Regions from separate parts of the Variovorax sp. CCNWLW186 genome, predicted to be linked through region 2. Evidence: riboswitches for the same ligand, from Rfam matches in the RefSeq annotation. Region 2 holds a riboswitch; the other holds the start of a gene.
What was found. Region 2 has a riboswitch for S-adenosylhomocysteine ahead of metH (methionine synthase). Riboswitches for the same ligand answer to the same signal wherever they lie in the genome.

Region 1: it holds a riboswitch for S-adenosylhomocysteine, as region 2 does, so the genes downstream of both, ahcY (adenosylhomocysteinase) here and metH (methionine synthase) in region 2, are expected to answer to the same signal.

What each region holds. Positions count from the first base shown of each region.
Region 1 covers NZ_JBBCBO010000007.1:203,209-218,371, forward strand. Annotated here, with positions in the region: gene V9K97_RS11445 (anhydro-N-acetylmuramic acid kinase) at 1-372, shown strand, start outside; gene erpA (iron-sulfur cluster insertion protein ErpA) at 475-840, opposite strand; gene rpsI (30S ribosomal protein S9) at 1,019-1,411, opposite strand; gene rplM (50S ribosomal protein L13) at 1,424-1,855, opposite strand; gene V9K97_RS11465 (23S rRNA (adenine(2030)-N(6))-methyltransferase RlmJ) at 2,078-3,037, shown strand; gene V9K97_RS11470 (septal ring lytic transglycosylase RlpA family protein) at 3,069-3,665, opposite strand; gene metF (methylenetetrahydrofolate reductase [NAD(P)H]) at 3,752-4,576, opposite strand; gene V9K97_RS11480 (TlyA family RNA methyltransferase) at 4,587-5,375, opposite strand; gene ahcY (adenosylhomocysteinase) at 5,376-6,815, opposite strand; S-adenosyl-L-homocysteine riboswitch at 6,881-6,949, opposite strand; gene V9K97_RS11490 (hypothetical protein) at 7,066-7,704, shown strand; gene phaP (TIGR01841 family phasin) at 7,848-8,360, shown strand; gene V9K97_RS11500 (serine protease) at 8,567-10,549, shown strand; gene V9K97_RS11505 (hypothetical protein) at 10,812-13,172, shown strand; gene V9K97_RS11510 (peptide chain release factor 3) at 13,255-14,883, shown strand; gene V9K97_RS11515 (HAD-IIB family hydrolase) at 14,891-15,163, shown strand, end outside.
Region 2 covers NZ_JBBCBO010000021.1:11,684-26,846, reverse strand. Annotated here, with positions in the region: gene V9K97_RS21415 (amino acid synthesis family protein) at 1-561, opposite strand, end outside; gene V9K97_RS21410 (UPF0280 family protein) at 582-1,499, opposite strand; gene V9K97_RS21405 (6-hydroxynicotinate reductase) at 1,667-3,301, opposite strand; gene V9K97_RS21400 (ferredoxin--NADP reductase) at 3,617-4,390, shown strand; gene V9K97_RS21395 (TetR family transcriptional regulator) at 4,410-5,168, shown strand; gene V9K97_RS21390 (amidohydrolase family protein) at 5,123-6,322, shown strand; gene V9K97_RS21385 (GtrA family protein) at 6,446-6,835, opposite strand; gene V9K97_RS21380 (glycosyltransferase family 2 protein) at 6,832-7,806, opposite strand; gene V9K97_RS21375 (ArnT family glycosyltransferase) at 7,803-9,620, opposite strand; gene metH (methionine synthase) at 9,673-12,387, opposite strand; S-adenosyl-L-homocysteine riboswitch at 12,448-12,554, opposite strand; gene V9K97_RS21365 (PACE efflux transporter) at 12,603-13,064, opposite strand; gene V9K97_RS21360 (LysR family transcriptional regulator) at 13,170-14,087, shown strand; gene V9K97_RS21355 (SH3 domain-containing protein) at 14,088-14,888, opposite strand; gene V9K97_RS21350 (homocysteine S-methyltransferase family protein) at 14,972-15,163, opposite strand, start outside.

The DNA.
Region 1 (15,163 bases), on a different contig from region 2:
TTCAACCCGTCCTGGCTTTCAGCACGCCTAGGCGCGCTTGCGGGCGCCGCGCCTGCCGACGTGCAAGCGACGCTGACCGAATTCACCGCCAGCGTTTGTGCGGCTGATGTGCAGCGCTATGGAAACGGTAGCAGACTGCTGATCGTTTGCGGCGGCGGTGCCTTGAACGACCACCTGCTCGCCCGTTTGCGAGCGTTGCTGCCGGAGGTGGCGGTGGACGCGTCCACGAAGCACGGCCTGCCGCCGCTGCAGGTCGAAGCCGCGGCCTTTGCATGGCTGGCGCGCAGCACCGTGCGGCGCGAGGCAGGCAACCTTGCCAGCGTGACCGGTGCGCGCGGGGCCCGGGTATTGGGCGCTATTTACCCGGCCTGAGACTCCCGCAAGCGGAGTCCGTGCCTCGTTTGCAGGCAAGAATAAAAGCACCAGGCAGCAAAAAGCCGCCCGAAGGCGGCTTTTACCGGCAACAGGGCAAAATCACGCCGAGAAGCTGGATCCGCAGCCGCAGGTGCTGGTGGCGTTCGGATTCTTGATCACGAACTGGGCGCCCTGCAGGTCTTCCTTGTAGTCGATTTCAGCGCCGACCAGATACTGGTAGCTCATGGCATCGATCAGCAGCGACACGCCGTTCTTGGTCATGGTCGTGTCGTCTTCATTCGTGATTTCGTCGAAAGTGAAGCCGTACTGAAAGCCCGAGCAGCCGCCGCCTTGCACGAACACGCGCAGCTTGAGGTCGGGATTGCCCTCCTCGGCGATCAGGTCGGCCACCTTGGCGGCCGCACTGTCCGTGAAGACGATCGGCTCGGGCATCTGGGTCTGGATGTTTTCGGCAACAACGCTCATGTGGGATAACTCCTTGAGGGCCGAACAGGCGGCCAATGAACCAATGCTACTGCAATGCGGCATTCTCGGCAGGGCGGCATTGGCGAGCACCCAACACAAGTGGGGTCGAAAACCGTCCCCGCCAAGGGCCGCAATGAAAAAGCCGCCCGAAGGCGGCTCTTGCTTGCAGCGGACAGTATCAGCGCTTGCTGAACTGCTTGCGGCGGCGAGCAGAGTGCAAACCGACCTTCTTACGCTCGACTTCACGCGCATCGCGGGTAACGAAGCCAGCCTGGCTCAGCACCGGCTTCAGGCTTGCGTCGTAGTCGATCAGCGCACGGGTGATGCCGTGGCGCGTTGCGCCGGCCTGGCCCGATTCACCGCCGCCGTTCACGTTGACCATCACGTCGAAAGCTTCGAGGTTGTTGGTCAGCACGAGGGGTTGCTTCGCGATCATGATCGAGGTTTCGCGGCCGAAGAACTCTTGAATGTCCTTGCCGTTGACCGTGATCTTGCCCGAGCCCTTTTTCAGAAACACACGGGCGACGCTCGATTTGCGACGGCCGGTGCCATTGTTCCATTCACCAATCATTCTCAAGGCTCCTTACAGTTCCAGCACTTTGGGCTGTTGGGCGGTATGCGGGTGCTCAGCGCCACCGTACACCTTGAGTTTCTTGATCATCGCGTAGCCAAGCGGGCCCTTGGGCAGCATGCCCTTGACAGCCTTTTCCAGGGCGCGGCCCGGGTGCTTGGATTGCATGTCGCGGAAGTTGGTCGCCGTGATACCGCCCGGGTAGCCCGAGTGACGGTAGTACACCTTGTCGATCGACTTGGCGCCGGTGACGCGCAGCTGGGCTGCGTTGATGATGACGATGAAGTCACCGGTATCGACGTGAGGCGTATAAATGGCCTTGTGTTTGCCGCGCAAACGGAGAGCAACTTCGCTGGCTACTCGTCCGAGGACCTTGTCGGTCGCGTCAATCACAAACCACTCGTGCGTCACGTCAGCGGGCTTGGCGCTGAACGTTTTGGTCATGAGTTTTTCTCTTGAAAAGAGGGTTTGGCGAGCCCTTTTCCACGGTCGGCGTTCCTCTGACGGGAATCTCTTAGGTGGGTTTCGCGCGCCCTGGAGACCAGGTTGCATGCCTTCGCCGCGGGGCTACAAAAACGCTGCGAAGCCTGCGATTATACGAAGAATCGGGCCATCGAAGCAAATTGAAGCCTGCGGGGGAGCCCGAGACGTTACCATCCTCACCCTATGTTCAGTTACCGCCACGCCTTCCATGCCGGCAACCACGCCGACGTGCTCAAGCACACGGTGCTGATTGCCACGCTCGACCACCTGCTTGAAAAAGAAGCAGCCCTGACCGTCATCGACACCCACGCCGGCGCCGGCCTTTACCGCCTCGACGGGGACTACGCCGGCACCAGCGGCGAGGCGGCCGAAGGCATATTGCGCCTGCTTTCGGACAAGAAGGCGGCTGCTCCCACGGCGCAACCGGCCCCGGCTGCAAAGTCCGCTACCAAAAAGGTAGCGCCCGAGGCCGAAGCACCCCTGGCCGACGCGATTGCACGCTATCTCAGCGTGATTCACGACTTCAATCCCAAGGGCGGCGCGCGTATCTACCCGGGTTCGCCGTTCATCGTGCAGCACCTGCTGCGCGACCACGACAAGCTCAAGCTGTTCGAACTGCACCCGACCGACGCACGCACACTGGATGCCAACATTGCGCAACTCGAGGCGGGCCGCCAGATCGCCGTGCTGCGCGAAGACGGCTTCGGCAGTGCCACCAAGTTCCTGCCTCCACCTTCGCGCCGCGCGCTGGTGCTGATGGACCCCAGCTACGAAATCAAGAGCGACTACGGCCGCGTGCTGGACTTCGCGGCCGAGGCGCTCAAGCGCTTTGCGACCGGCACCTATGCAGTGTGGTACCCGATCATCCCGCGGCCAGAGGCGCACGACCTCCCGCGGCGGCTGAAGACGCTGGCGACCAAGGCCGGCAAGTCGTGGCTGCACGCCACGCTCACGGTCAAGTCGAGCAAGCTGATCACCACCACAACGGGCGAAACCCAGCGCCCCGGACTGCCGGCCAGCGGCATGTTCCTGATCAACCCGCCCTATACGCTGAAGCCGCTGCTGGCGGCTGCCCTGCCGCAGCTGGTGGAGCGGCTGGCCCAGGACAAGCACGCCGCCTTCTCGCTCGATTCGGGCGGCTAGCCCTTTCCTGGTTTTTCTTCGCCCGGCGTTTTCAGCGCCGGCGGCGCGGCGGCACATTCACCTTGCGGCGCGGAGCCGCTGGTGCGGACGCCAGCGGCGGCTCTGCCGCCTCGACGTCGGCACCACCGCAGCGCATGCCGTCGCGATCGATGATCGTCAGTGCCACCTGCTTGATGCCGAGACCGATCATGCCGATGCGCTCGGCCGCGGCACGGCTCAGGTCGATGATGCGGCCCTGTGCATAGGGGCCCCGGTCGGTAATGCGTACCAGCACTTCGCTGCCGGTGACCAGGCTGCGCACGCAAACGCGGGTGTTGAACGGCAAGGTCTTGTGGGCCGCCGTCATGGCCGTCATGTCGAAGCGTTCGCCGCTCGCGGTCTTGCGCTGGTGAAACTGGATGCCGTACCAGGACGCTCCGCCACGTTCGTAGATCTCGCGAGGGCCACCGTCGCCGGGCACGCCGTCGTCAGGCCCCAGGTCGCCGGAGCTGGGCGCCGCAAGGTCGTAGCGGACCGAAGGCACGCTCGAGCGGGCCGGTGCGCCCGCAGGCACGGCCATCTGGCGCGGCAAGGGCGAAAGCTTTGCGTCTTTCGTGTCAGCCGCCGGGCCTTCGGTGGCCGGGGGCATGGCACAGCCGGCCAGCGCGCAGGTTGCTGCAACAAGGGCCACACGCAAGGCCCCGCGCAGCGAGCGTCCTGCTTCCGCGCGCCCCCTCAATCGAGGCGCTCCAGCACAGCCAGCGTCGGCGCCGACTGGTTCATTGTGTAGAAGTGCAGCGCCGGCGCGCCGCCGTCGCGCAGGCGCGCGCAGAGGTCGGCCACCACGTCGAGGCCAAAAGCCTTGATGGATGCCGTGTCGTCGCCAAAGCCCTGCAGCCGCAGGCGAATCCAGCGCGGGATCTCGGCGCCGCAGGCGTCGGAGAAGCGCATGAGTTGCGTCGAGCTGATGATCGGCATGACGCCCGGGACGATCGGCGTGTCGAGCCCCAGCTTGCGGGCGTCGTCGACAAAGCGGAAGTACGCCTCAGGGCTGAAGAAATACTGCGTGATTGCCGAATCGGCACCGGCCTTCACCTTGGCCGCAAAAGCCTGCAGGTCGGCCTCGGGCGAACGCGCCTGCGGATGCACCTCGGGGTAGCAGGCCACCTCGATGTGGAAGTCGCGGCCGGTTTCTTCGCGGATGAAGGCCACGAGATCGCTCGCGTACAAAAATTCACCGCCAATGCCGTAGCCGCTCGGCAGGTCGCCGCGCAGCGCGACCAGGCGCTTCACGCCCATGGACTTGAGCTCGGCCAACTGCTCGCGCACCGTGGCGCGCGTGGCGCCGATGCACGAGAAGTGGCTTGCGGCGTCCACGCCCTCGGACAGGATCTCTTGAACCGCACCAAAGGTGCCCTGGTGCGTGGAGCCGCCCGCACCGTAAGTGACCGAGCAGAACTCGGGCTTGCGCGCATACAGCTGCTGGCGCACCGCGCGCAGCTTGACCGCGCCTTCAGGCGTCTTGGTGGGAAAGAATTCGAAGCTCAGCGGAAGGCGCACCTGCGTCTCCTTAAGAGCCGTCCGCTTGAACAGCGCGCACGGCGTGAATGAAAAACTCGCGGTTGCCGTCGCCACCGGCGATCGGGCTGTCGAACCATTGCAGCACGCGAAGCTCGAGGGCTTCGCAGGCATCGCGCAGGCGCTTTTCGACCACCGCATACATCGACTCGTCGCGCACGATGCCGCCCTTGCCCACCTGCCCCGGCTGCAGTTCGAACTGCGGCTTGACCAGCATCAGCAGGTGGCCGTCGTCGGCGAGGAAAGGCATCAGCGCCGGCAGCACCAGCGTCTGCGAAATGAACGACAGGTCGCCGACGATGAGGTCGAAGCGCAGCTCGGAAGGCTCTTCGCCCTCCTCTTGCAGATCGTCCGCCGACAACGCACGCGCATTGACGCCTTCGATGGCGACAACCCGCTCGTCCTCGCGCAACCGCGCATGCAGTTGCCCATGGCCCACGTCGACGCCCACCACCTTCGCAGCGCCGCGCTGCAGCAGGCAGTCGGTGAAGCCTCCGGTCGACTGGCCCACGTCGAGGCACAGCTTGCCCGATGGGTCCAGGCCGCTCGCGGCCAGCGCACCTTCGAGCTTGAGCCCGCCACGCGACACGTAGCGGGCCTCCGCCGCGTCGTCGAGTTCGACCTCGGCCCACTCGGGCACTTCGTCGCGATTCTTCACGACCGAGCGCCACGCGTCGCCCGTGCCCGCATCGCGCCAACGCATGCCGCCGGCAATCAGCCGCACGGCCTGCGAGCGCGATGCGGCAAAGCCGCGTTCGACCAGCAATTGATCAGCGCGCATTCAGTACCGGTACGTGTCCGCCTTGTACGGACCCGCCTTGTTCACGCCGATGTAGGCGGCCTGTTCGTCGGTCAACTCGGTGAGCATGGCGCCGACCTTCTTCAGGTGCAGGCGCGCGACCTTTTCGTCCAGGTGCTTGGGCAGCACGTAGACCTTGCCGGCCTGGTAGGCATCGGGCTTGGTGAAGAGCTCGATCTGCGCAATGGTCTGGTTGGCGAAAGACGACGACATCACGAAGCTCGGGTGGCCCGTGCCGCAGCCCAGGTTCACGAGGCGACCCTTGGCCAGCAGGATGATCTTCTTGCCGTCGGGGAAGGTGATGTGGTCGACCTGCGGCTTGATCTCTTCCCACTCGTACTTCTCGATCGACGCAACATCGATCTCGTTGTCGAAGTGGCCGATGTTGCAGACGATGGCCTGGTCCTTCATCGCAGCCATGTGCTCATGGCGGATCACGTCCTTGTTGCCCGTGGTGGTCACGAAGATGTCGGCCTTGTCGGCGGCGTATTCCATGGTGACGACCTTGTAGCCTTCCATCGCAGCCTGCAGTGCATTGATGGGATCGATCTCGGTCACCCACACCTGGGCGCTCAGTGCGCGCAACGCCTGGGCCGAGCCCTTGCCCACGTCGCCGTAGCCGGCCACGCAGGCCACCTTGCCGGCAATCATCACGTCGGTGGCGCGCTTGATGCCGTCCACCAGCGATTCGCGGCAGCCGTACAGGTTGTCGAACTTGCTCTTGGTGACCGAGTCGTTCACGTTGATGGCGCGGAACAGCAGCGTGCCCTTGGCGCTCATCTCGTTCAGGCGGTGCACGCCGGTCGTCGTTTCTTCGGTCACGCCGATGATCTCGGCCGACTTGCGCGTGTACCAGTTCGAATCGACAGCCAGCTTGGCCTTGATGGCCGCGTAGAGGATGCGTTCTTCCTCGCTGGTCGGGTTGGCAAGCACGCCCAGGTCCTTTTCGGCGCGCTGGCCCAGGTGCATCAGCAGCGTGGCGTCGCCGCCGTCGTCCAGGATCATGTTCGGGCCTTCGCCCTTCGAACCCTTGGGTCCGAAGTCGAAGATGGCATGCGTGTAGTCCCAGTAGTCCTTCAGCGACTCGCCCTTGATCGCGAACACCGGGGTGCCGGCTGCGGCAATGGCGGCGGCGGCGTGGTCCTGCGTCGAGAAGATGTTGCACGAGGCCCAGCGAACGGTGGCGCCGAGCGCTTGCAGCGTCTCGATCAGCACGGCGGTCTGAATCGTCATGTGCAGCGAGCCCGTGATGCGCGCGCCCTTGAGCGGCTGCGCCTTCGAGAACTCCTCGCGGATGGCCATCAGGCCGGGCATTTCGGTTTCCGCAATGCGGATTTCCTTGCGGCCCCAGGCGGCCAGCGACAGGTCGGCAATCGCCTGGTCGGCGGAGGAAACGGGGGTGGGCTTGAGAACAGCGCTCATGAGAACTCCAACAAAGCTAGTTTGAAAGGTGCCACTGCGTTCGGGGAAAGACTCACCGCGAGAACAGCGGGTGAGCGTGGTTGCGATGTAGTCCGAGCCTCACGCCTGATGGCGCTGCAACGCTCCTCGGAACGGAGGATTGTAGACGGGGCGGGGAGGCGAGCCAATCGCCGGGGCATCCCACATGCCGGAAAGCGCGTTTCTCATCCGAGGCGTACATTGATCTGCTCCCAACGACGGAAGTTCATCCATGCTTGTCAGAATCCCCCAGCTCTTGCTGGCCTCGGCAGCTCTTCTTGCGGCCGGCGCGCCGGCCCTTGCCTCAGCGCAAGCGGCCTCAGACCCTGTGCGCATCCGCGGCACCATCGTCCGCGTCGACGCGACCACACTCGTGGTGCAGGACCGCGGCGGCGAGGTCGTCAGCCTTGCGCGGCCGGCCGACATGACGGTGTCGGAGGTCTATCCGATCAAGCTGTCCGACATCAAGCGAGGCAGCTTCATCGGCACCGCCGCCATGCCGCAGGCCGATGGTTCGCAAAAGGCGCTCGAGGTGGTGGTGTTTCCCGAGGCCGCGCGCGGCACGGGCGAAGGGCACCGTCCGTGGGACCTGCTGCCGCAGAGCACCATGACCAACGCCACCGTGGCCGATCTGGCTGCAGCGCTGAAGTCGGTACGCGGCGGACAGCAGCTTCGGCTGACGTACAAGGGCGGAGAAAAGATCATCGTCGTGCCGCCCAATGTGCCGGTCGTGACCTTCCGACCCGGCACCGAGGCTTTGCTGGTGCCGGGCGCCAAGGTGCTGGTCAATGCGCAGGAAAAGAACGAGAACGGCACGCCCACGGCGCTTCGCGTCACCGCCGGCCGCAACGGCTTCGCGCCGCCGATGTAGCAGCCCAAGGGAAATCCCGCAGGCGAATTTGTTGCCCCGGGCGTTGCGGCCGTTCCAGTGCGGCGTATCGTGGCGAGGGACTTCGCCGTCCGGCCGGTCCTTGCCATTCACCCCCGTTCACCTGACACAGGAGATACCGCACCATGGCCACAGCCAAGAAAGCCGCCGCGAAGAAGACCACGGCCAGCAGCAGCGACAACAGCAACGGGAGCACCAGGGCATCCGCCCCCGATGCCGCCGACATGCTGAATCCGCTGAAGAATCTCAAGGCCATGACCGATCGCCTGCAGGAGCTCAACCTGACCGGCGGTGCGAGCAAGCTGCTCGAAAGCGGCCAGAAGGACCTCCAGGCGCTGATGCAAGCCAATGAAAAGTCCTACCAGGGCCTGCAAACCGTGGTGCAGCGGCAGACCGAGATGATCAAGAACGCCATCACCGAATGGCAGACCGCCGCGAAGGAAATGCCCGGCAAGGACCCGAAGGCCAACCTCGCCAAGCTGGACGAACTGGGCCGCCAGTCGTTCCAGCGCGCCATCGATGACATCAAGGAACTGGCCAACCTGGCGGCCAAGTCGCAGGCCGATGCCTTCGAGCTGGTGCGCCAGCGCATCCAGGCCAACGTGGACGAAGTGACCAAGATGCTGAAGCGGAAGTAAGGTGCCCGCGGGGGTGCAATCGAAGTTCGGCACATGGATCGCCGCGCGCTGACGAGGCCGACTGCTGTTGCATGAACCCCACTCTCACCCGCTGTTTTTATGCGTCTCGTGATGTTTCGCATATAAATCCGCAGCCATATTTTCTGACATCGCGCAACACTCGTTCACAATGACGTGTCGAATCGTAACGAGTCAAAGGGTGAGGAATGCGCGCGAGTCTTGCATTGGGGTGGAGCACGATCTTTTTGTCAGCGTTGCTGGCGGCATGCGGAGGATCCGGCAGCGGCGATGCCAGCGGTGCTATTCAGGTGCCGGCAAAGTCAAGCAGCGCCGAAACAGCGCCCAAGGCCGAGGAGCCAACGCAGACCTCGAACGCCGCCTCCGTCCTGATTGAGCCCAGGGTTCAAACCCCGGAAAACGCGACGGTTGACGTCAGCCCGTTCAAGGACCGCGTGCTGCATCGGGGTCCGGTGCCCCAGCAGGTGGTCCTGCCCGCCTTGCCGCCGGAAAGCACTTTCCCGCTGAAATCGGCGCCAGCGATCTTTGGTGTTCCGGTCAAGATCGGCGTCGCCCGTCAGATCACGCAAGGCGCCAGTGCAGAAGCGGTGACTGCCATGACGAGTTGGACTCCGTCTGATCGCGGCGGAAATCTGGCCGCGTGGCGCGTTGTTTCACCAAAGGCCAAGGGCGTTCGCCTCGGCCTGCGCGTTGAACATCTTCCGCTGGGCACCATGGTCCGTTTCTATGGTGACGCAGGCGAAAAAATGTACGAGGTGTCTGCGCACGAGATCGCAACGGTCATTCAACGCAATCTGGATGCGGGCGATTCGAGCGAAAACGCGCGAATTTACTGGTCGCCCAACATGGGCGGCGAGGCCCTTACTGTCGAACTCGAAATTCCGCCGAATGCCGCGCCGGAATCGGTAAAGATCGCGCTTCCCATGCTCTCGCACGTGAACATCGACATTACCAATCGGGAATCGTTCGACAAGATCGGCGAAGCCGGCAGTTGTAATCGAGACGTGAGTTGCGAGTCTCAATACGCTGCGCTCAGCAAGTCCGTCGCATTGATGGACTTCGTCAAGGATGGTGGCAATTATGTGTGTACCGGCACATTGCTCAACGACCGCATGTCGACCGGGACGCCGTATTTCTTGAGCGCCAACCACTGCATCCCCAGCCAGACGGTCGCCTCGACGCTCTACACCTTGTGGTTCTACAAATCCGCGACTTGCAACAGCACGCAGGTCAGCCCCGCACTGGCGGCCATGACCTCCGGTGCCACGCTGCTGTACGCACAGGCTGACACCGACACATCTTTCATGCGACTGAACTCCCAGCCTCCGGCGGGAGCGTTGTTTGCGGGATCCAGCCCCTTCGGACCCGACCTCTTCAACGGCCTCTCGAACGATGTGTATGGCGTCCACCATCCTGAGGGCGACCTGCAAAAAGTCAGCGAGGGCACATACGTCGGGACAGCGGCCTGCGGTGCCGACAGTTGCCAATTTTCGTCGAGCAGTGCCGCAAAGCACCTGGCAGTGAGATGGTACCGGGGCGTAACGGAAAGCGGCAGCAGCGGCTCCGGCCTCTTTCGCAGGCTGAACGGCAAGGATTATCTTGTCGGGCAATTGCAGGGAGGCTCGGCGTCCTGCAGCCGGCCCCTCGGCTATGACTTCTACGGGCGTTTCGATCTCCCCTTCCACGCCGCGCTGCAGCAGTGGCTCGACGCCCCCTCGACCACAGTGCGTACGACCGTTTATCGCTTCTACAACACCCGCACCGGTGCGCATTTCTATACCGCCAACGTGCCGGAGCGCGATCTCGTAATTTCGAAGCTGCGCGACTACAACTACGAAGGTCCCGCCTTCTTCGCATTCGGCGCCCAAGCCCCCGGGACCACGCCGGTGCACCGCTTCTACAACACACGCAACGGCACGCATTTCTACACCATCGATGAGCAGGAACGCGCCAACATCGCTGCCACGCTGCCGTGGTACCACTACGACCACGTGACCTGGTTCGCCAGTACCTCAGAAGGCAACGGAGCGCAGCCGATGTTCCGCTTCTACCATGCGCGCAATCAAACTCACTTCTATACGATGAACGCGAGTGAGCGCGACAGCATCCGGCAGAACCTTCCCGAATACGTCTACGAAGGTGCCCGCTATTTCGCCTGGGGCAGTCCGTGAACTGACGCCGAGGCAGACAGCGTCGCGGGTTCGGGCAATGGGTGAAACGCGTGGAGTAGTAGGAAAACAAAGAACGGCTGCCTCTATGCGAAGAAAAATATCCTTTTGCGCCCTGCTAGTCTGCTGCCTGCTTGCAGGTTGCGGTGGAGGGACCGAAAACGCATCGAATGGTTTGGGAGAGGCGGGCTCCTCGGCAAAGGCAGCCGGGCCGGGCGGGGCGGGTTCTACCGCTGGGACCGCGATCACAGCGATCGCCGAGGGCGTGAACGGCAAGGCCGATGAACTCTTCCTGGTCAATCGCCCACTCGCAAGGAGTCCCTTCGCGTTCGCACGAAACGGCCAGTTCCACGTTTTTGCGGGAAATGGTTCACAGCAGCGCCTTCAGATCGACTTCAGTCCGAACCGATACCAATTCTGGGACGATCAAGGACATTCGACGTCGGGAACGTTTTCACCCGACTTCACCCAGCCCGGCACCTACGTCTTCGAGGCCAGCGGCACTCGCGACAAGGCCGCCATCTCGCGGTTCCGGATCACGGACGATGCGGTCGTCGGCATGTTTCCGTTTCCAGAGTTCCAGGCACCGCAGTTGACCAAGGCGCGCCCGTTCATCGGCGTGCGTACGCTGGTCACCAATCCGTCGGAACTCGATGGAACCTATAACCGTTTCGCCATGGCGCTGGTCTATGCAGATGCCACCGCGCAAACTGGGTTCTGGGGCTACTCCGTCGTCCACCAGTTGAGAATTTCAGGAGGCGGCGCGACCCTTGACGTGTGCCGCTACGACCGCCTCGAGTACCGGCTCGATGCATGCCCAGCAGGCTTCAGGAAAACCCACGCCCTCGTGCGCGGAAGCAAGGCCGGTTTCTGGCGACTACTGAAGGACGACGGTTCAGGCGAACAACTCGATTTCGCGATCGCCAGGATCAACAACCAGAACGTATACCTGGCAGCGGGCGCGGTGCAGGGCCCTTCCGCCGGTATCCACGACCTGCAACTGCGCGTGGGCCTCCCGGACGCGCCGGGCTGGACGACTGGAGTGGTTGAAGGGCCCTCGTGGAAAAGCATTTCGGGCAACCTCGCCCTGCCGTGGAATTCGGTCGCGTGGAACAGTATCACTCTCGGCGCGCAAGAGAGTCGCCATGCGCAGTTCACAAACGAGGGGCAGTGGCATCACGCGCTCAGCGGTTTCTCGACTTCGCCCTCCTCTCCGAACCTGAAGGTCGGAGGAGGCCTTCCGCTTCTGGGCCTTCAAGTCATCGGCCAAGGCGCAGGATTGACCGTTGGCGTGGTCCGACCGCTCGACAATGTCGGGTATCCCCACGGCAATGGGAGCTTCACGCTGGCGTTGGCGGATGCGGCCCCGCTGGTGGATCCCCGCAACGGAAGCTATGAACTCTCCGCGGCCAATGGGACAAGGCACCGGTTGAGCCTCGATTTCAAGGATGGAACATTCCGGATCGAGGACTCCCAGGCACACGGAGAGACCGGAACCTTCGCGCCGGACCCGCGGGAAGAAGGAAGTTATGTCTTTTCGAGCGTCCGGCTTCCGAGCGGCAGCACTGCTGCAAAGTTCCAGCCTACCGGGAACGGCATCGTAGGGACATTTCCGCTGCCCGATGCGGGCTCATCGCCGGTGTACAACGTTCGTCCTTTCATCGCCGCCAGGTCCTTCGTGACGGATGCTGCACAGCTGAGCGAGGAGTTCACCCAATTCACGACCACGCGCTCCTCCGCCGGGATCATCGACTCCGGGCTTGGCGCAACCCGGATCAACGCAGAAGGGACGCAATTGTTCGTCTGCAACAACTGGACGGTCTATGCGTTCCAAGCCTGTCCGGCCGACACCATCCTGACCTACGACATCGTTCGAGGCGATACGCCAGGCGCCTGGGTCGCAACCCGGACGTCAGAACCTTTCGACCGAAGCAATTTCCAGGTCGCCCGCCTGAACGGCAAGAAAGTGTTCCTGCGCAGCACCGTATCGGCGGCGGCCGGCAGCTATTCCTTCAGGATCGGATTACCCGCAACGCCTGAGTTCGGCACGGGCCGCGCCTACGGCGCCGATACCGATGGGGCGTCCGTCCTTGGCGATTTCAAAGCCGACCGGTATGACAGTGTGCGGACCAAGGTCGACGGCAGTACGGACAACCTCTCCTTTTCCCTCGCGCCCTATGGCGGCCCGGCAGGCCTCAAGGGAGGCTCACGGTATGACGTGCCGAGCGACAAGTACGGCGCGTTGCAGACCGCCGGCCTCGGCGTTCTTCTTGGCCTGCGACAAAACGTTCGTACGCAAGGCTATATGCAGCTGATGCTCATGAATCAGGCGCTCCTGGAGCCGTTCCGGGTCCACGTCACTCTGAATGGCAGTCCCACCACTTCGACCGGCAGAGGGTCCTACGCCGCGCCGCCCGGCTCGACCATCAACCTCACGACGACCACCGACGTGGAGTGGAGCATCTTTGCTCGCTGCAGCGGCTGTTCCTCCTCGCCCACGGTGGCCACGAACAGGCAACTCTCCTTCCCGGTGAATTCGGCGGTACCAGGCTTCATCGATGTGACGGCACGAAAATTGTCCACGGGTGCGTACAGCTTGCTCACCATCGAGGTAGGCCCCCACTGAATCGGCAATCCCCAGTGGGCCAGGAGGTATCCCTGGGGGCACTCTTCTAAAATCGGGTCTTACCCCCCGCAGATTGCCCACCTTGTCTTTTGTTGCCGAAACCCGCCGCCGTCGCACCTTTGCGATCATTTCCCACCCTGACGCCGGCAAGACCACGCTGACCGAAAAGCTGCTGCTTTTCTCCGGCGCGATCCAGATCGCCGGCTCGGTCAAGGCGCGCAAGGCCTCGCGCCACGCGACTTCCGACTGGATGGAAATCGAGAAACAGCGCGGCATTTCGGTGGCCTCGTCGGTCATGCAGATGCTGTACCGCGACCACGTGATCAACCTGCTCGACACGCCCGGCCACAAGGACTTCTCGGAAGACACCTACCGCGTGCTCACGGCGGTAGACTCGGCCCTGATGGTGATCGACGCGGCCAACGGCGTGGAAGCGCAGACGCGGCGGCTGATCGAGGTTTGCCGCCAGCGCGACACGCCCATCATCACCTTCGTCAACAAGATGGACCGCGAAGTGCGCGAGCCGCTCGACATCCTCGACGAAGTGGAGCGCGAGCTCGGCATGCCGTGCGTGCCGATGACCTGGCCGGTCGGCCAGGGCAAGAGCTTCCGCGGGATCATGAACCTGCGCACGCAGACGATGACCGTGTTCGAGTCGGGCAGCGAGCGGCTGCCGCAAGATTTCGAGACCATTCCGCTCTCGGAGCGCGACACGCTCACCAAGCGCTTCGGTGCCGATTTCGAATCCGCCATGGACAGCATGGAGTTGGCCACCGGCGCCTCCCCCACCTGGGACCGCGAAGCCTTCCTGGCCGGCAAGCAGACGCCCGTGTTCTTCGGCTCCGGTGTGAACAACTTCGGCGTGATGGAAGTGCTCGACGCGCTGGTCGACCTCGCGCCGCCGCCGCAGTCGCGTACCAGCACCACGATGGTCAACCGCCAGCCGGTGGTGAAGGAGATCCAGCCCGAGGACAAGGACTTCGCGGGCGTGGTCTTCAAGGTGCAGGCCAACATGGACGCCAACCACCGCGACCGCATCGCCTTTGTGCGCATGGCCTCGGGCAAGTACACGCCGGGCATGAAGCTCAAGGTGCAGCGCACCGCCAAGGAACTGCGCCCCACCAGCGTGGTCACCTTCATGAGCCAGCGCCGCGAGGCGGTCGAAGAGGCCTATGCGGGCGACATCGTCGGCTTTACCACCCACGGCGGCGTGCAGCTGGGCGACACCATCACCGACGGCGCGAGCCTGCAGTTCACCGGCCTGCCCTTCTTCGCGCCCGAACTGTTCATGACCGTGATCCTGAAGAACCCGCTGCGCACCAAGCAATTGCAGCAGGGCCTCGCCCAACTCGGCGAGGAAGGTGCCATCCAGGTGTTCCGCCCCGAAATCGGCGGGCCGATGCTGCTGGGCGCCGTCGGCCAACTGCAGTTCGAAGTGGTGCAGCACCGGCTGAAGGCCGAGTACGACGCGGATGTACGGCTCGAAGGCTGCCAATACACCGGCGCACGCTGGATCACGGCCGATTCGCCGGCCGAGCTGCGCGAGTTCGTCAACGCCTACCCGCAGCGCATGGCAAAGGACGCGGCCGATACGCTGGCTTTTCTGTGCACTTCGCCTTACGACGTGCGGCTGGCGCAGGAGCGCTTTCCGAAAATTCATTTCCATCCGCTGCGCGAGCACGCGGGCCTGGCGCTGCAGAGCGCGGGCTGAGCCGGGCATGCGCCCGCCGTCCTCCCTGCCGCCCTCGCCGACCCACCTGCTGCCGCTGGCGCAATGGCCGGCGGCGGCGCGCGGCAAGCTGATCGGTGTGTTCACCGACATCGACGACACGCTCACCACCGAAGGCGCCATCACGCCCGATCCGCTGAAGGCCCTGGGCGACCTGAAGGCCGCCGGCCTCCATGTCGTGGCGATCACCGGCCGTCCCGTCGGCTGGAGCGTGCCCTTCGTTTCGGCGTGGCCGGTGGATTCCATCGTCGCGGAGAACGGC
Region 2 (15,163 bases):
GGCCAGGATGAAGACGATCTCGTCGGCCGCGGGCGCGCCGGGCACGCGCACTTCAATGGCGTCGAACTGGCCGCGCACATAGCTGGCGTTGATGTTGGTGAGCGGCACGTCGAGCGCCGCACCGGGCGGGCCGACCTTCTTGGTCGAGGGCACGATGGAAAGCGCGTTGCCGGGCTGGCCGGTTTTTTCTTCGGCCTTGCCCGCGGTGTAGGCGGCGCGGCTGCCCTTCCAGCCGAGCAGCTCGCGCATCGCGTAGCCGCCGGGCACATGCCAGAGCGCGCCGTGCTCAAGCTCGCCCGCGGCACCGACGATGGCGCCCTTTCCGTAGGTGGCAATCTGCTCCAGGGGCACGTCCATGGCGGCATGCAGCCGGTGCGCCATGTCGACGCCCACGGGGTCGAGCAGCGCCATCATCGGCAGGATGTCGGGCTCGTAGCGGCCCGCAAAAGGATTGGTCAGCACCGCGCCGATGGCACCGCGCACCAACGGGGTGTCGGCGCGCGGGCCGAACTCGTGGTGGATGTGCTCGACATGGGTGAAGACGCGGCGTATATCGATCATGAAAGGAACCTTGCTTTTCGTTAAGCAAATACTGAACCAACTGCCACGGAGGCCGCCGCCGGCAGCGCCTTCGAGCATAAGGGTTCGACAAGTCGCCACTGCCCCTGGCAAACGAGCAGAACGGCCCAGACGAGCCCGCCTTTTTGCAGCACCTTGGCGCAGACCGCCCCCGTATCGAGCGCGCTTTGTACCTGCGAAGGCGCCAGCGGCGGCACATCGACCGTGACCAGGATGTCGCCCAGGTCGCTATCGTCCTTGCATTCGTTCGCCGGGCGCCGTTGGATGGCTGCATCGTCCACGTCGACGGCATTGGCAATCACAGTGGCGGCCGCGTCGGCTTGCGCCGCCGTGGCGGCAAGCACCGTCACGCTGTCGGCAATGCCCAGCGAAAAACTGCGGCCGCGCCAGCCGCTGGTGGCCACGCCGCGCACCGGCTGATCGGCCTTGATCTCGAACTGGCCGTCGGTGGTGAGGATGCTGCTTTCACCATCGACATGCTTGCGCCAATCGAAGCGCGCCAGGTCGGAGTAGACGCCCACGCGCGCCGACTGGCCGGGCGCGAGGTGCAGCGCGATGTCGCCGCCGTTGTTGATCCACGCGCGCTCGATGCCTGGCCGGTCGTAGAACACGATGAGTTCCTGCGCCACGGAGCCGGCCACCGCCGCCATGGGCGTGACGAACATCGGCGAGAACGCGGCGCACGCATTCCACATGCGCTTGGCAATCACGCCGCGCGGGCGCATGTTGTCGCTTGCGGGCAGGCGCAAGAGCGGCAGCTCGCGCACCAATTCGTCGAGCACGTGGACGAAGCGCGCCCAGGCCGCGTCGTGCGCGGCCGCGACGGCGTACGGGTCGCCATGCGCCTCGGCCACGATGTCGATCGGGCCATGGTTGAAATGCCAGCGGTTCGCGTCGAGCGCGCTGCGTTGGGCGGTCATGGCAGCAAGCGCGCTGGGACGGCGCGGTGTTTCTCCCTCCCCTTCCGGGGGAGGGTCGGGGTGGGGGCACGCGGCGCATCCATCGGGCGCTCTGCCCGCCCCCATCCCAGCCTTCCCCCAGGGGGGGAAGGAGCAACGGTCACGGCGCACATCGACATGGGCATCGCTCAGCCCAGCATCGGGGCATGCCCCAGCGGCCACGGGTTGGCGTCGTCCATCACGAGCCACTGCCGCGCCAGCGGTGCGCCGTCTTCTTGCCACGCACCGCGGGCGAGCGCCTGCTCGAGCGAGAAGATGTGCTCCATGTGGCCGCCGAGCGCTGCGTAGTCGTCCTGCCGCATGCTGAACTCGATGGGCGCCACGATGGCCGGCGTGGGCACGGTGCCAAAGCTGTTGTCGGGCATGCGCATGACGTCCGCCATCACGGTGATGCCGCCACCGGGCCACACATAGGCCGGCGCGCCGCCGCAGGTCACGTTGACAAGCGCGCGCTTGATGGCGCGCGTGAGCAGCACCGGGTTTTCGGTGACGCCCGCACGCAGGCTACCGCCCGCACCGCCGAGGAACAGCACCGTGCACAGTGAGGGTTCGCAGTTCTCTCCGATGCGCTCGACGATGCGCTTCACTTCGGCGGGCATTTCCTGTTCGACGGGCTTCAGTGCCTCGTCGAGCACATACCACTGCGCGTGCTCGCCGGTGGTCGATGTCATCAGAAGGCGCAGGCCCGGGCGCGCCACGCCCTCTTCCCATCCTTCGATGATCGAGAGCGGATCGGCAATGTCGGTGCCGCCCCAGCCGTTGCCTGGGTTCGCCACCTGGAAGTAGCGCCCCGGCGTGGACTTGCGCCCCAGCATCTGGATGCCCGAAGGCGCCATGTCGAGGCAGCGCCCGGCCTGATGCTCGGTCAGCACGCCGGTGATGTGGTCGTCGACCACCACCACCTCGTCGGCCACGCCCGCGAACTGGCGCGCGAAGATACCGACCGCTGCCGAGCCGCAGCCCACGCGCATGCGTTGCTCTTCGACCCCGTTGACGATGGGCGCCTTGCCGGCCTGGATGACGAGCGTGGAGCCGCCGTCGATGGTGCACTCCACCGCCTTCTTGTTGCCCAGCAGCTGCATCAGCTCGGCCGTCATGCGGCCTTCCTTCTTGCTGCCGCCGGTGAGGTGGTGCACGCCGCCTAGCGAGAGCATCTGCGAGCCGTATTCGGCCGTGGTGACGTGGCCGACCACCTCGCCGCGGTAGCGCACGTTGGCCTGTTCGGAGCCCAGGAAACGGTCGGTGTCGATCTTCACCTTGAAGCTGCAGTAGCTGAAGATGCCTTCGGTAACGACCGTGACCATGTCGACGCCCTGGGCTTTCGAGGCCACGATGAAGGGGGCCGGCTTGTAGTCGGGGTAGGTGGTGGACGAGCCCACGCCGGTGACGAAGACCTCGTCGGCGTGCAGCAGGTTGCCGTTCCAGTCGGGGGCGTTTGATTCGGCCACTTCCGCTGTTTCCGGTTTGTCGGCGGCCGGCCGGTCGAAGGGCACCAGCTTGGGCGCCTCGCCGGCGATCTCGCGGCGCAGCAGCACCACGGGGTCGACGCGCACCAGCACACCTTCGCGGTTGGCATAGCGGTCGCAGGCGCCCGTGCGGCCGTCGGAAATCTGGCACAGCACGGGGCAGGCATTGCACTCGACCTTGGCGGTGCTCATGCGCTCGTTGCGCGGCGGCGCCTTGCCGAAGGCGCTGCTGCCGGCTTCTGCGACCACCGGCATGTCCATGCCGGGCATTCCGTCTGTCTTGGTGTGTTCGGTCATCGGGGCGATCTCGTGGGCAGTGTGTGTGGGGCAATCCGGTGTGGCGGGGTTTGCAACAAACGTGCCGTCTGCCCGCTTGTGCCCCGTCTGCCGTTTGTGTAGCATTCCCTACACTTTCATGTTGCGTTCACTACATTCGCGGTCAATGTAGCAAACAGGCCCGATGCTTGCAATGGTGTTTTCTCGCGGTGTTCATCGGGGTTTTTCCGACCAACGACAATGGAGAGTTCGCAGCCGGCCGACGGCTAGCGCCCCAAAGGCGTGCATTTCGGCTCAGCCACCTTCCCCAGTTACCAACCAACTCTTGAGTTCCGTATGAGTGCATTCAGCGAAGAACGCGTCCTGAGCGTCCACCACTGGACCGACCGCCTGTTCACCTTCACCACCACGCGCGACCCGGCGCTGCGTTTTTCGAACGGCCATTTCACGATGATCGGCCTGAAGGTGAACAACAAGCCCCTGCTGCGCGCGTACAGCATCGTGAGCCCGAACTACGAGGAACATCTCGAGTTCCTGAGCATCAAGGTGGAAGAAGGCCCGCTCACCTCGAAGCTGCAGCACATCCAGGTGGGCGACACCATCATCGTGGGCCGCAAGCCCACCGGCACGCTGCTCATCGACTACACGCTGCCGGGCAAGCGCCTGTACCTGTTCGGCACGGGCACGGGGCTCGCACCGTTCATGAGCATCATCCGCGACCCGGACACCTACGAGAAGTTCGAGCAGGTCATCCTGGTGCACGGCGTGCGCCAGGTCGACGAGCTGGCCTATCACGACCTCGTGACCGACCACCTGCCCAAGCATGAGTTCCTTGGCGAAATGGTGGAGAAGCAGCTGCTCTACTACCCCACGGTCACGCGCGAGGAGTTCCGCAACCAGGGCCGCATCACCGACCTGATCTCGAGCAACAAGCTCACCGACGACCTCGGCCTGCCCCCGATCAACCCCGCGGAGGACCGCGTAATGCTGTGCGGCAGCCCCGGCCTCCTGGTCGACCTGAAGCACATCCTCGAGGCACGCGGCTTCAAGGAAGGCAACACTTCGACCCCAGGCGACTTCGTGGTCGAGCGCGCGTTCGCTGAAAAATAAGCCAAGCCTCACGCGCACAATGGCCGACAGCCGCTCCGCCAGCACCAAGCCCCAGCGCCGCACCGGCGTGCGCGAGGCGGCGGCGCAGGCCACGCGCGACAGCATCCTGAAGGCGGCGACCAAGGTGTTCGCCAAGTACGGCTACGACGGCGGCAGCGTCGAGAAGATCTCGAAGGCCGCCAAGTCGTACGACCGGATGATCTACTACTACTTCGGCAGCAAGGAAGGCCTCTTCATTGCGGTGCTCGAGGGCATCTACCAGCGCATGGACGACGCCGAGGCCGCGATTGCGCTCGACGCCTCGCGGCCCGTGGAGGCGCTGACCGAAGTCATTCGCTTCGTGCTGGGCTACTACCGCAAGAACCCCGAGTTCGTGACGCTGCTGAACACCGAGAACCTGCACAAGGGCCGGCACATTTCCAAGTCGCTCAGGGCGCGCGAATACTCGTCGCGGGCGGTGGCGATCATTGCGGAGATCCTCGCGAGCGGCGCCGCGCAGGGGCTGTTCCGCAAAGACCTGATTGCGCGCGACATCTACCTGCTGATTGCATCAACCGGCTACTTCTACACCTCCAACCGGCACACGCTCACCGCGTTTCTGGGCGAGCCGCTGGAATCGGCCGAGGCGATCACGCACTGGGAAGACTTCGTGATCGAGACCCTGCTGCGCACCGTGCGCGCGGACGAGGCGCAAGACAACAACATCCCACCCCACGACCAGGACCACACGAAATGGCAGAAATCGCAGCCGGCGGCAAGTCGGGCAAAGTCGTCATAAAGAACATCGGGCTCTTGCTCTCGGGCGACATCGACAAGCCCATCCTCGACGCGGACACCATCGTGGTGAACGACGGCCTGATCGTTGCAGTGGGCAAGGAGAAAGACTGCGACCTCGAAGGCGCGAAGACCGTCATCGACGCGAAGAAGACCTGCGTGGCGCCCGGCCTGATCGACAGCCACGTGCACCCGGTGTTCGGCGACTGGACTCCGCGCCAGGGGCAGATCGGCTGGATCGATTCCACGATGAACGGCGGCGTGACCACCATGATTTCGGCCGGCGAGGTGCACCTGCCGGGCCGCCCGAAAGACATCGTGGGCCTGAAGGCGCTGGCCATCACGGCGCAGCGCGCGTTCGACAACTTCCGTCCCGGCGGCGTGAAGGTGCTGGCAGGAGCGCCCGTCATCGAGAAAGGCATGGTCGAGAGCGACTTCAAGGAGCTTGCCGAAGCGGGCGTGGGCCTGCTCGGCGAAGTGGGACTGGGCTCGGTGAAGGCCGGCTACGAAGCCAAGGAGATGGTGGCCTGGGCGCGCAAGTACGGCATCCAGAGCACCATTCACACGGGCGGCCCGTCCATTCCAGGCTCGGGCCTGATCGACAAGGACGTGGTGCTCGAGGCCGACGCCGACATCATCGGCCACATCAACGGCGGCCACACCTCATTGCCCGAGGCGCATGTGTGCGAGCTGTGCGAGAAAAGCTCGCGCGCCATCGAGATCGTGCACAACGGCAACGAGAAGGTGGCCATTGCGGCGGCCAAGGCGGCGCTCGAACTCAAGTGCCCGCACCGCGTGATCCTGGGCACCGACGGGCCGGCCGGCTCGGGCGTGCAGCCGCTGGGCATTCTGCGCATGGTGGCCATGCTCTCGTCCATTGCCAACATTCCGGCCGAGCTGGTGTTCTGCTTTGCCACGGGCAACACGGCGCGCATCCGCAAGCTCAACTGCGGGCTCATCGAAGTGGGCCGCGATGCCGACTTCGTCTTCATGGACCGCGCGCAGCATTCGCCCGCGCCCGGCCTGCTGGAGAGCGTGCAGCTCGGCGACATTCCGGGCGTGGGCATGGTGATGATCGACGGCATCGTGCGCTGCGGCCGCAGCCGCAACACGCCGCCCGCGACCGAGATTCCGGTCGTCGTCTCCGGCGCGCACTGAACAACGCTCTCTTGCTCCTTCCCCCGCTGGGGGAAGGTCGGGATGGGGGCAGGCAGAGCGCCCGATGGATGCGCCGCGAGCCCCCACCCCTGCCCTCCCCCAGAGGGGGAGGCAGCAACACCTCTACTTCGCGCGAAACACCAGATAGCGCGCGGACAGGAAGTTCACCACCAGCCCCGCGCAGCTGCCCAGCGCCACGCCGGCAGCCGGTGCCCAAGGGCCGGTGAACCAATGCAGCACAAGCACATACGCCCCATAGTTGACGACCGCACCGCCCAGCATCGTCACGAGGTAGCCGAGGTACTCGCGCAGCACGGACGCATTGGCGCTTCGGGCGCCGAAGGTATAGCGGCGGTTCAACGCCCACGTAGCGGTGGCAGCCGCAAGAAACGACAGCACCCGCGCCCCGTACCAACCCAGCAGCGGCGCCGCAAGGTACAGCACGGTCACGTCGACCACGAAGCCGATCGCCCCCACCACGGCGAACGACAGGAACTCCCGGCCGAGCTTCATCTGGGTGCGCAGTGGCGCACGCCCGGTGTGGCAAGGTAGCGCAGGCGCTTGGCCTCGCGGCGGCCGAGCCGGATGGCGTGCATCACCACGCCGCAGACCATCGACAGCATGGCGGCCAGCATGGCACCGGTGGCCAGCACCGCCGTGGGGAGCCGCGGCACCAGGCCGGTGTGCATGTAGGTGAGCAGCAGCGGAAAAGCCAGCGCGATGGCGCCCGCCGCCAGCAACGCCGCAATGATCGAGAAGAACTGCAGCGGCCGTTCGCTGATGAACAGCTTGCAGATGGTCTTCAAGATGCGCCAGCCGTCGCGGTACGTCGAGAGCTTGCTGTGCGAGCCTTCGGGCCGCGTGCTGTAGGCGGTGTCGAGTTCGGCATAGGGCATGCGCAGCTCCAGCGCGTGCACCGTGAGCTCGGTCTCGATCTCGAAGCCGTGCGAAAGCGCCGGAAACGACTTGGCGTAGCGGCGCGAGAACACGCGGTAGCCCGAGAGCATGTCGGTCAGGCCGCCGCCGAAGAGCTGCGACACGGCCCCGGTGAGCAGCCGGTTGCCGAAGCGGTGGCCGGCGCGGTAGGTGAGCGCGTTCTGCCCGTCGTCCACGCGGCAGCCCACCACCATGTCGAGGTTGCCTGCCACCAGCGCATTCACAAGTCGGGGCGCGCTGGCCACGTCGTAGGTGGCGTCTCCGTCGACGGTCACGTACACGTCGGCCTCGACATCGGCAAACATGCGCCGCACCACATTGCCCTTGCCCGGCGCGGCCACGTGCGTCACGAATGCGCCGCTCGCACGCGCGATGGCGGCCGTGTCGTCGGTCGAGTTGTTGTCGAAGACGTGGATCTCGGCCTCGGGCAGCGCCGCCTGGAACTGCGCGACCACCTGCGCAATGGACAGTGCCTCGTTGTAGCAGGGGATCACCGCCGCAATGCGCATCGGCGCGCGGGCTGCCGCGTGTTGGTCGAGATCGGTCATGGTGCGGGAGGAAGAATACGGTAGACCCGGCTGCCGTCTTTCTCGTACTGCAGGGCGAAATATTTGTCGAAGTCGGTTCGGCCGCTGAACACCGGCACCACCGAATTCGGAAGAACGACAGCCACGAAGCCCAGGCCGCCGAGCTTGCCCGCCAGGTCCTTGCCGGACAGGCGGCCGAAGTCGGTGTAGCGCCACGGCCCGAGGGTATCGCCCCAGATGGGGTTGGGGCCGTAGTAGATCGCCTCGTTGAGGTTGATCTGGTAGACGCGGCCGGTGGCGGTGCGGCGCAGGTAGTCCATGACCGCATAGCCCGGCACGTGCTGGCGCAGGAAGGCCTCGCGCTGCTCCTGGGTGGGCGAAATCATCGCAACCTTGCCCGCAGTCTGGCGCACGGACACCGCGGCCAGCACGGCCAGCAGCAGCACGGCCACCCAGTCGCCGACCAGGCCCGCGCGGCCCGAAGGAGCCCCCTCGACGGGGTTGACGACGGGGTTGGCGATTTGCCCGGCCTTGGGGCCGAACACGCGGCGCAAACCCGTGGCAATCCAGCCGAACAGCACCTGCCAGCCGATCGCCGCCGTGAACGCGAGCAACGGAAACGACGCTGTGAGGTAGCGGGGATAGCGCGAGGTCACAAGCCACACCGCCACGGAGTAGAAGCAGAACCAGCCCGCGGCGCGCACCGCGGCGGAGCGCTTCCACATGGCGCTGAAAGGCAGCAGCACCACGGACCAGATCAGCACGTTCGGCCGCGCGGCGTGATCGCGCACGTCGGCCAGCTGCTGCAGATAGTCGGCCGGAATCCAGTCGGTAAAGCCGAACACGCGCGCCCCGATCGGGTTGAACGGGTCGCCGGTCATGATGGCGTTGCGCGCATACCAGTACACGCACGGAATCAGAAAGCAAAGCAGCGCGAGCGCCCAGGCCTTGGGCCGGCGCTCATGCCACACGACGAACAGCGCCACCAGCGGCAGAAAGGTGAGCGCCTGGTACTTGGAGCCCGCGGCCACGCCAAGGCAGAACGCCGCCACGCCGAGCCACCGCATGCCGCTGTGCACCGGCTGCGATTCGCGCCACCACCACAGCGCCACGCACGCGCCCAGCACGAAGAGCGCCACGCCCATGTCGATGAGCGCATTCGAATAGTCGCCAATGCCGAGCCAGATGGCCGCGCCGACGCAGGCAGTGAGCCGGTTGGCATGCTGCATGCCAAGGCGGAAGACCATCACCACCGACAACGCACCGGCCAGCGCATTGAGGAAGTGCGGCAGCACGTCGTCGCCCACCTGCAGCGCGGCGGCATAGAGCAGGTTGTAGTTGTACGGAAACCAGGGGTAGCGCAGCCACTCGTGGATGCCCAATACGCCTTGCTCCGCCACCTGTCGTGCATAGGGCAGGTGGTACATCAGCTCGTCGAAGGCGGCGGGCGGTGCAAGCGGCGCAACCAGCGCGGGCAGCGCCACCAGCGCCAATGCCATCGCGGCGATCTTGTCGGCGCGGGTCCACGGCGCGGCGGGCGCGGTGCCGGCCCGAAGCGTGCGCAGTTCGCGCAGCCAGGGCCGCAACTGCAAGGCAGCTGCGAGCACGCCGGCGGCAATCAGCGCGACGGTGGCGCCCACCTTGAAGGCACCGAAGATGGCCAGTGCCTGGAAACCGCAGATGAAGATGCCCACGCCCAGGGCCGCGGCCATCGAGGCTTCGAGCCAGGCGTCCCGACGCGTCGGCGGCGCAAGGCGCGCCAGCACTGCGCGCCCAAAGCCCCAGCAGCCGACGACAAAGACGGCCAGCGCCGCGTAGTGCGCGGCAGCAAATATCAACTTCTGAATAACAACTCCCGGCGCCGGTCGGCCATGCCGGCCGGCAGGTTCAAAGGTTCGGCGCCAGCAGGCGCTCGAGATCGGATTCGCTTTCCTTGCGCCGTGCGGCCTGGTCCTGCAGCTGGTCGTGCCCGATCTTGCCGACGTTGAAGTACGTCGAGTCGGGGTGGCTCAGGTAGAAACCACTGACGCTGGCGGCGGGCATCATAGCGAGGCTTTCCGTCAGGGTCATGCCAATGTCCGCGCAGTTCAGAAGGTCGAACATCGGGCGCTTCACGCTGTGGTCCGGGCAGGCCGGGTAGCCGGGCGCGGGGCGAATGCCGCGGTATTTCTCCGCGATCATGTCTTCGTTGCTCAGTCCCTCGTCGGGCGCATAGCCCCAGAGGTCGGTGCGCACGCGGTGGTGCAGCGACTCGGCAAAGGCCTCGGCCAGCCGGTCGGCCAGCGCCTTCAGCATGATGGCGGAGTAGTCGTCGAGGTCGTCGATGAAATACTTTTCTTTCTTTTCGACACCCAGGCCCGCGGTCACCGCGAACACGCCCACGTAGTCCTTCAGGCCGCTGTCTTTCGGCGCGACGAAGTCGGCCAGGCAGCGGCTCGGCCGGGTGACGCCGTCGATCACCTGCTTCTCGGTCTGCTGGCGCATGCCGTACCAGGTCATGGCAACTTCGCTGCGCGTCTCGTCGGTGTAGAGCTCGATGTCGTCGTCGTTCACCGTGTTGGCCGGCCAGAAGCCGACCACGCCGCTTGCGCTGAGCCAGCGGCCCTCGATCAGGCGCTTGAGCATGCGCTGGCCGTCGGCGTACACGCGCACGGCTTCGGTGCCCACGATCTCGTCTTTCAGGATGGCCGGAAACGGGCCGGCCAGGTCCCAGGTCTGGAAGAAGGGGCCCCAGTCGATGTACTTCGCGAGCTCGGTGAGGTCGAAGTTCTTGAACACGCGGCGGCCGATGAACTTGGGCACGGGCGGCGTGTAGTGGGTCCAGTCGACGGGCGTCTTGTTGGCGCGCGCCTTGGCCAGCGGCCACATCGGCACCTGCTTCTTGTTGGCGTGCTGCGTGCGCACCTTCTCGTAGTCGGCGTTGATCTCGTCGATGTACGCGGTGGCCTGGTCGCTCAAGAGGCTCTGCGCCACGCTCACGCTGCGCGAGGCGTCGGGCACGTAGACCACCGGGCCTTCGTAGTGCGGCGCAATCTTGACGGCCGTGTGCACGCGGCTGGTGGTGGCGCCGCCGATGAGCAGCGGAATCTTCTTGATGCGGAAGTGGTCGTCCTTCTGCATCTCGCCGGCCACGTACTGCATTTCTTCGAGGCTGGGCGTGATGAGGCCCGAGAGGCCGACGATGTCCGCGCCCTCGACCTTGGCCTTGGCCAGAATCTCGTGGCACGGGACCATCACGCCCATGTTCACCACTTCGAAGTTGTTGCACTGGAGCACCACGGTCACGATGTTCTTGCCGATGTCGTGCACGTCGCCCTTCACCGTGGCAATGATGATCTTGCCCTTGGTGCGCACGTCGCGGCCCGCGGCCTCGTCCTGGCGCTTTTCTTCCTCGATATAGGGAATGAGGTGGGCCACGGCCGACTTCATCACGCGCGCCGACTTCACCACCTGCGGCAGGAACATCTTGCCCTGGCCGAACAGGTCCCCCACGATGTTCATGCCGTCCATGAGCGGCCCTTCGATCACGTGCAGCGGGCGCCCGCCCTTGGCAAGGATCTGCTGGTAGGCCTCTTCGGTGTCTTCGACGATGAAGTCGGTGATGCCGTGCACCATGGCGTGCGAGAGGCGCTGGTTCACGTGCACCGGGTTCTCTGGCGTGCCGCGCCACTCGAGCTTCTTGCTGTCGTCCTTGGCGCCGCTCTTGGCGGTCTCGGCCACTTCGACGAGCCGTTCCCCCGCATCGGATCGCCGATTGAGCACCACGTCTTCCACGCGCTCGCGCAAGGTCGGCTCCAGGTCGTCGTACACGCCCACCATGCCGGCATTGACGATGCCCATGTCCATGCCCGCCTTGATGGCGTGGTACAGGAACACCGTGTGAATCGCTTCGCGCACCGGGTCGTTCCCGCGAAAGCTGAAGCTCACGTTGCTCACGCCGCCCGACACTTTGGCGCCCGGCAGGTTGGCCTTGATCCAGCGCACGGCATTGATGAAGTCGACCGCGTAGTTGTCGTGCTCCTCGATGCCGGTGGCAATCGCGAAGATGTTGGGGTCGAAGATGATGTCCTCGGGCGGAAAGCCCACCTCGTCCACCAGGATGCGGTAGGCCCGCTCGCAGATCTCGATCTTGCGCTCGTAGGTGTCGGCCTGGCCCTTCTCGTCGAAGGCCATCACCACCGCGGCGGCGCCGTAGCGCTTCACCAGCTTGGCCTCGTGCTTGAACTTGTCGACGCCCTCCTTCATGGAGATGGAGTTGACGATGCCCTTGCCCTGGATGCAGCGCAGGCCCGCCTCGATCACTTCCCACTTGGAGCTGTCGACCATCACCGGCACGCGCGCGATGTCGGGCTCGCTCGCAATCAGGTTCAAGAAGCGGACCATCGCGGCCTTGCTGTCGAGCATGGCCTCGTCCATGTTGATGTCGATCACCTGGGCGCCGTTCTCGACCTGCTGGCGCGCAACGGCCAGGGCGTCTTCGAACTGGCCGTTCAGGATCATCCGCGCGAAAGCCTTGGAGCCGGTGACGTTGGTGCGCTCGCCGATGTTGACGAACAGCGACCCCGAATCGATGGCGACCGGTTCGAGGCCGGACAACTTCATCGGGGGAACGGAGGGCGCGGGAACATCGCTCATGGGGGGCTCACCTGTGCAGGAAAAAACGTCAGGTGAGCGTCGTTTGCGGCTTGCGCCCCGGCCAACGGGGCGCCTTCCAAGCCTGACGGCGGGCCGATTGATCGTGGGCCGCCGCTGCAACGCTCCTTGGAAGGGAGCGCAATTTTACCGGCTGCGGCAAGGGCCGCGGCCATGGGGGATGTTCAGGCCCCTTGCCCGGCCGCGGCGGCTGCGGCAGTGCTGACGGGCGCGGCCGAGGCCGGCAAGCCGAACACCCGGTCGAAGGCCCAGTTGAAGACGAAGGTGTAGACCAGGAAGAACACCACCAGCCCCAGGTCCATCACCAGCGCCTGCCAGAGCGAGACGCCCAGGCCCCAGGCAAAGAGCGGCACCAGGAAGGCGATCAGCCCGCCCTCGAAGCCGATGGCATGCGCAATGCGCCGGCGCACGCTGCGCCCGCGAACCGCCTGGCGCGACTCCCAGCGCTCGAACAACGCGTTGAAAGCCAGGTTCCAGACTACCGCGATGACCGAGGCCGCCACCGCCAGCACGCCGGAATGGCCCAGGCCGGCGTCCGTCATCAGCGCCAGGCCGGCACTGGCGGCCACGATGGCGATTCCCTCGTAGAGAGTGATGTAGACAACGCGGCGCTGAAACCCCTGCATGAACGTTTCCTCTGGCAAATGAAGGTGATGGCTGGACTTTATTTGCCCCGTGCTGATATAAAAAGTTAAGTTATTTCAATTTAATTGATAGATCGGAGCGGCTGAATGGCCTTTTCCAGCGACACCGTGGAAGTCTTCCTGTCCGTGATCGACCACGGCTCTTTCTCGGCGGCGGCGCGCGCGTTGCACAAGGTGCCCTCCGCCGTGAGCATGGCCATTGCCAACCTGGAGGCCGAGCTCGCGCTGCCGCTGTTCGACCGCAGCGGCCGCGAGCCTCAGCCGACCGCGGCGGCCTGCTCGCTGGAGCCTCAGGCGCGGCTGTTGGCGGCCCAGTTGAAGCAGCTGCAGGTGCAGGCCCTGGCGCTCACGCAGGGGCTGGAGAACCGCCTCACGCTGGCCATTGCGCCCGAGCTGCTGGCCGCGCCATGGAGTGCGCCGCTGGCTGCGCTGGCCGAGGAATATCCGCTGCTGCAGGTCGAGGTGCTGGCTGCTCCGCAGGCGGACGCGCTGGCGCTGCTGCACAGCGGGCGCGCGCAGCTGGCGCTGGTGTTCGAGCGCCCCAGCCTCGACGGCCGGGAGGGTTTTCAGGAAGTGGGCAGCGACACCATGGTGGCCGTGATGGCGCCCCACCATCCCGTGCTGCTTGCGGCCGCCGGCGAGCGCCTGCGCGAAGAACACCTCACCAACACCCGGCAGATCGTGGTGGCCGGGCGCGACCTGGCGACCAGCGACCCGCGCTTCGTGTTCGCGCGCCACGTCTGGCGCACCGACAACGCGCTGGCCGCGCTCAGCCTGATCACCGCCGGGCTCGGCTGGGGCTGGCTGCCGCGCAACTTTGCCAAGCCCCACGTGGCCGCCGGCGCGCTGGTCGAGATTCCGTTCGAAAACCTGAGCAACGGGCTCGACCTGTGGGTCGACGTGGTGTGGTCGCGCGAGCGGCCGCTGGGGCTGGGCGCGCAGCGCTTCGTGGCGCTGATTGCGCGTGACCGGCAGGCCGCGGCGGGGATTCCGTCCGCGGGCTAGCTAGTCGCGGTGGCCGTGTCCGCCGCCCTTGCCGCCGCCTCCGCCGTGGCCTCCACCCTTGCCGCCGCCGTCGCCTCCGTGGCGACCGCCCCCTCCGCCACCACCGCCCCCGTCACCACGGCCATGCCGGCCACCGCCTCCGCCCGGATGCATTTGCGGCTGGCCGGGCGGCGGTCCGGGTCGGAAGGCCGGCTGCGGCCGCGGCGGCTTGAAGCCGGGGTCCGACGGTGGGCGGAAGTCCGGCCGGGGCTGCGGTGGCCGGTGGCCCTGTGCGTGCTGCGGGCGAACGCCCGGCCCCGGCGCGGGCTTGAAGCCCGGGCCCGGCCACGGCTTGGGTTGCCAAGCCGGCCGCACCGGCGGCGGCGGACGCCAGCCGGGCATCGGCGGAGGCGGCGGCCGGCTGCCCCACCAGCGCCGCTCGCCGTACCAGGGCCGGTCGCGGTAGTAGTTGGACCAGTAGTTGCCGATCACGAAGGTCACGACCGGCACGCCGATCACGGCCGCGTAGGTCGAGAGCGGCACGCGCTGCTCCTGGTAGGCGTAGTCGAGGCTGCGCGCCCAGACCCAGCCGCGCCCGCCGTCGGGCAGCACCACGTCGCACCAGCTGTAGCCGCCGGTACAACCCATCACATCGAGCGGCTGGCCCGGCGCGAGGCGTGCCACCAGCGGGTAGTCGCCTGAGGGGCCCGCGCGCATGTTGACGGTGCCGCGCGTGAAGGCCTGCTGCGCCGAGGCCGCCAGGGGCAGCGCCAGGGCAAGCGCGCCGATGCCGACCCAGCGCATGGAAAGTTTGTTGTTCATGAATGGCTTCCTTTGCGCCGCCAGCCTAGGCGGCGGCCCGGATGCCGTCAATCAGCCGGGGGCGCGAAGCCCCGGGCGCCTGGTCAGGCCGCTTCGCGGTAGAAGCGGGCGTTGCTGTTCAACAAGCGGCCGGGCACTGGCGCCACGGCCTGGCCGATGGCCGCAATGTGGTCCGGCGTGGTGCCGCAGCAGCCGCCGACGATGTTCACCAGCCCCTCGGCCGCAAACTCGTGCAGCAGCCGCGAGGTGACGTCCGGCGTCTCGTCGAAGCCGGT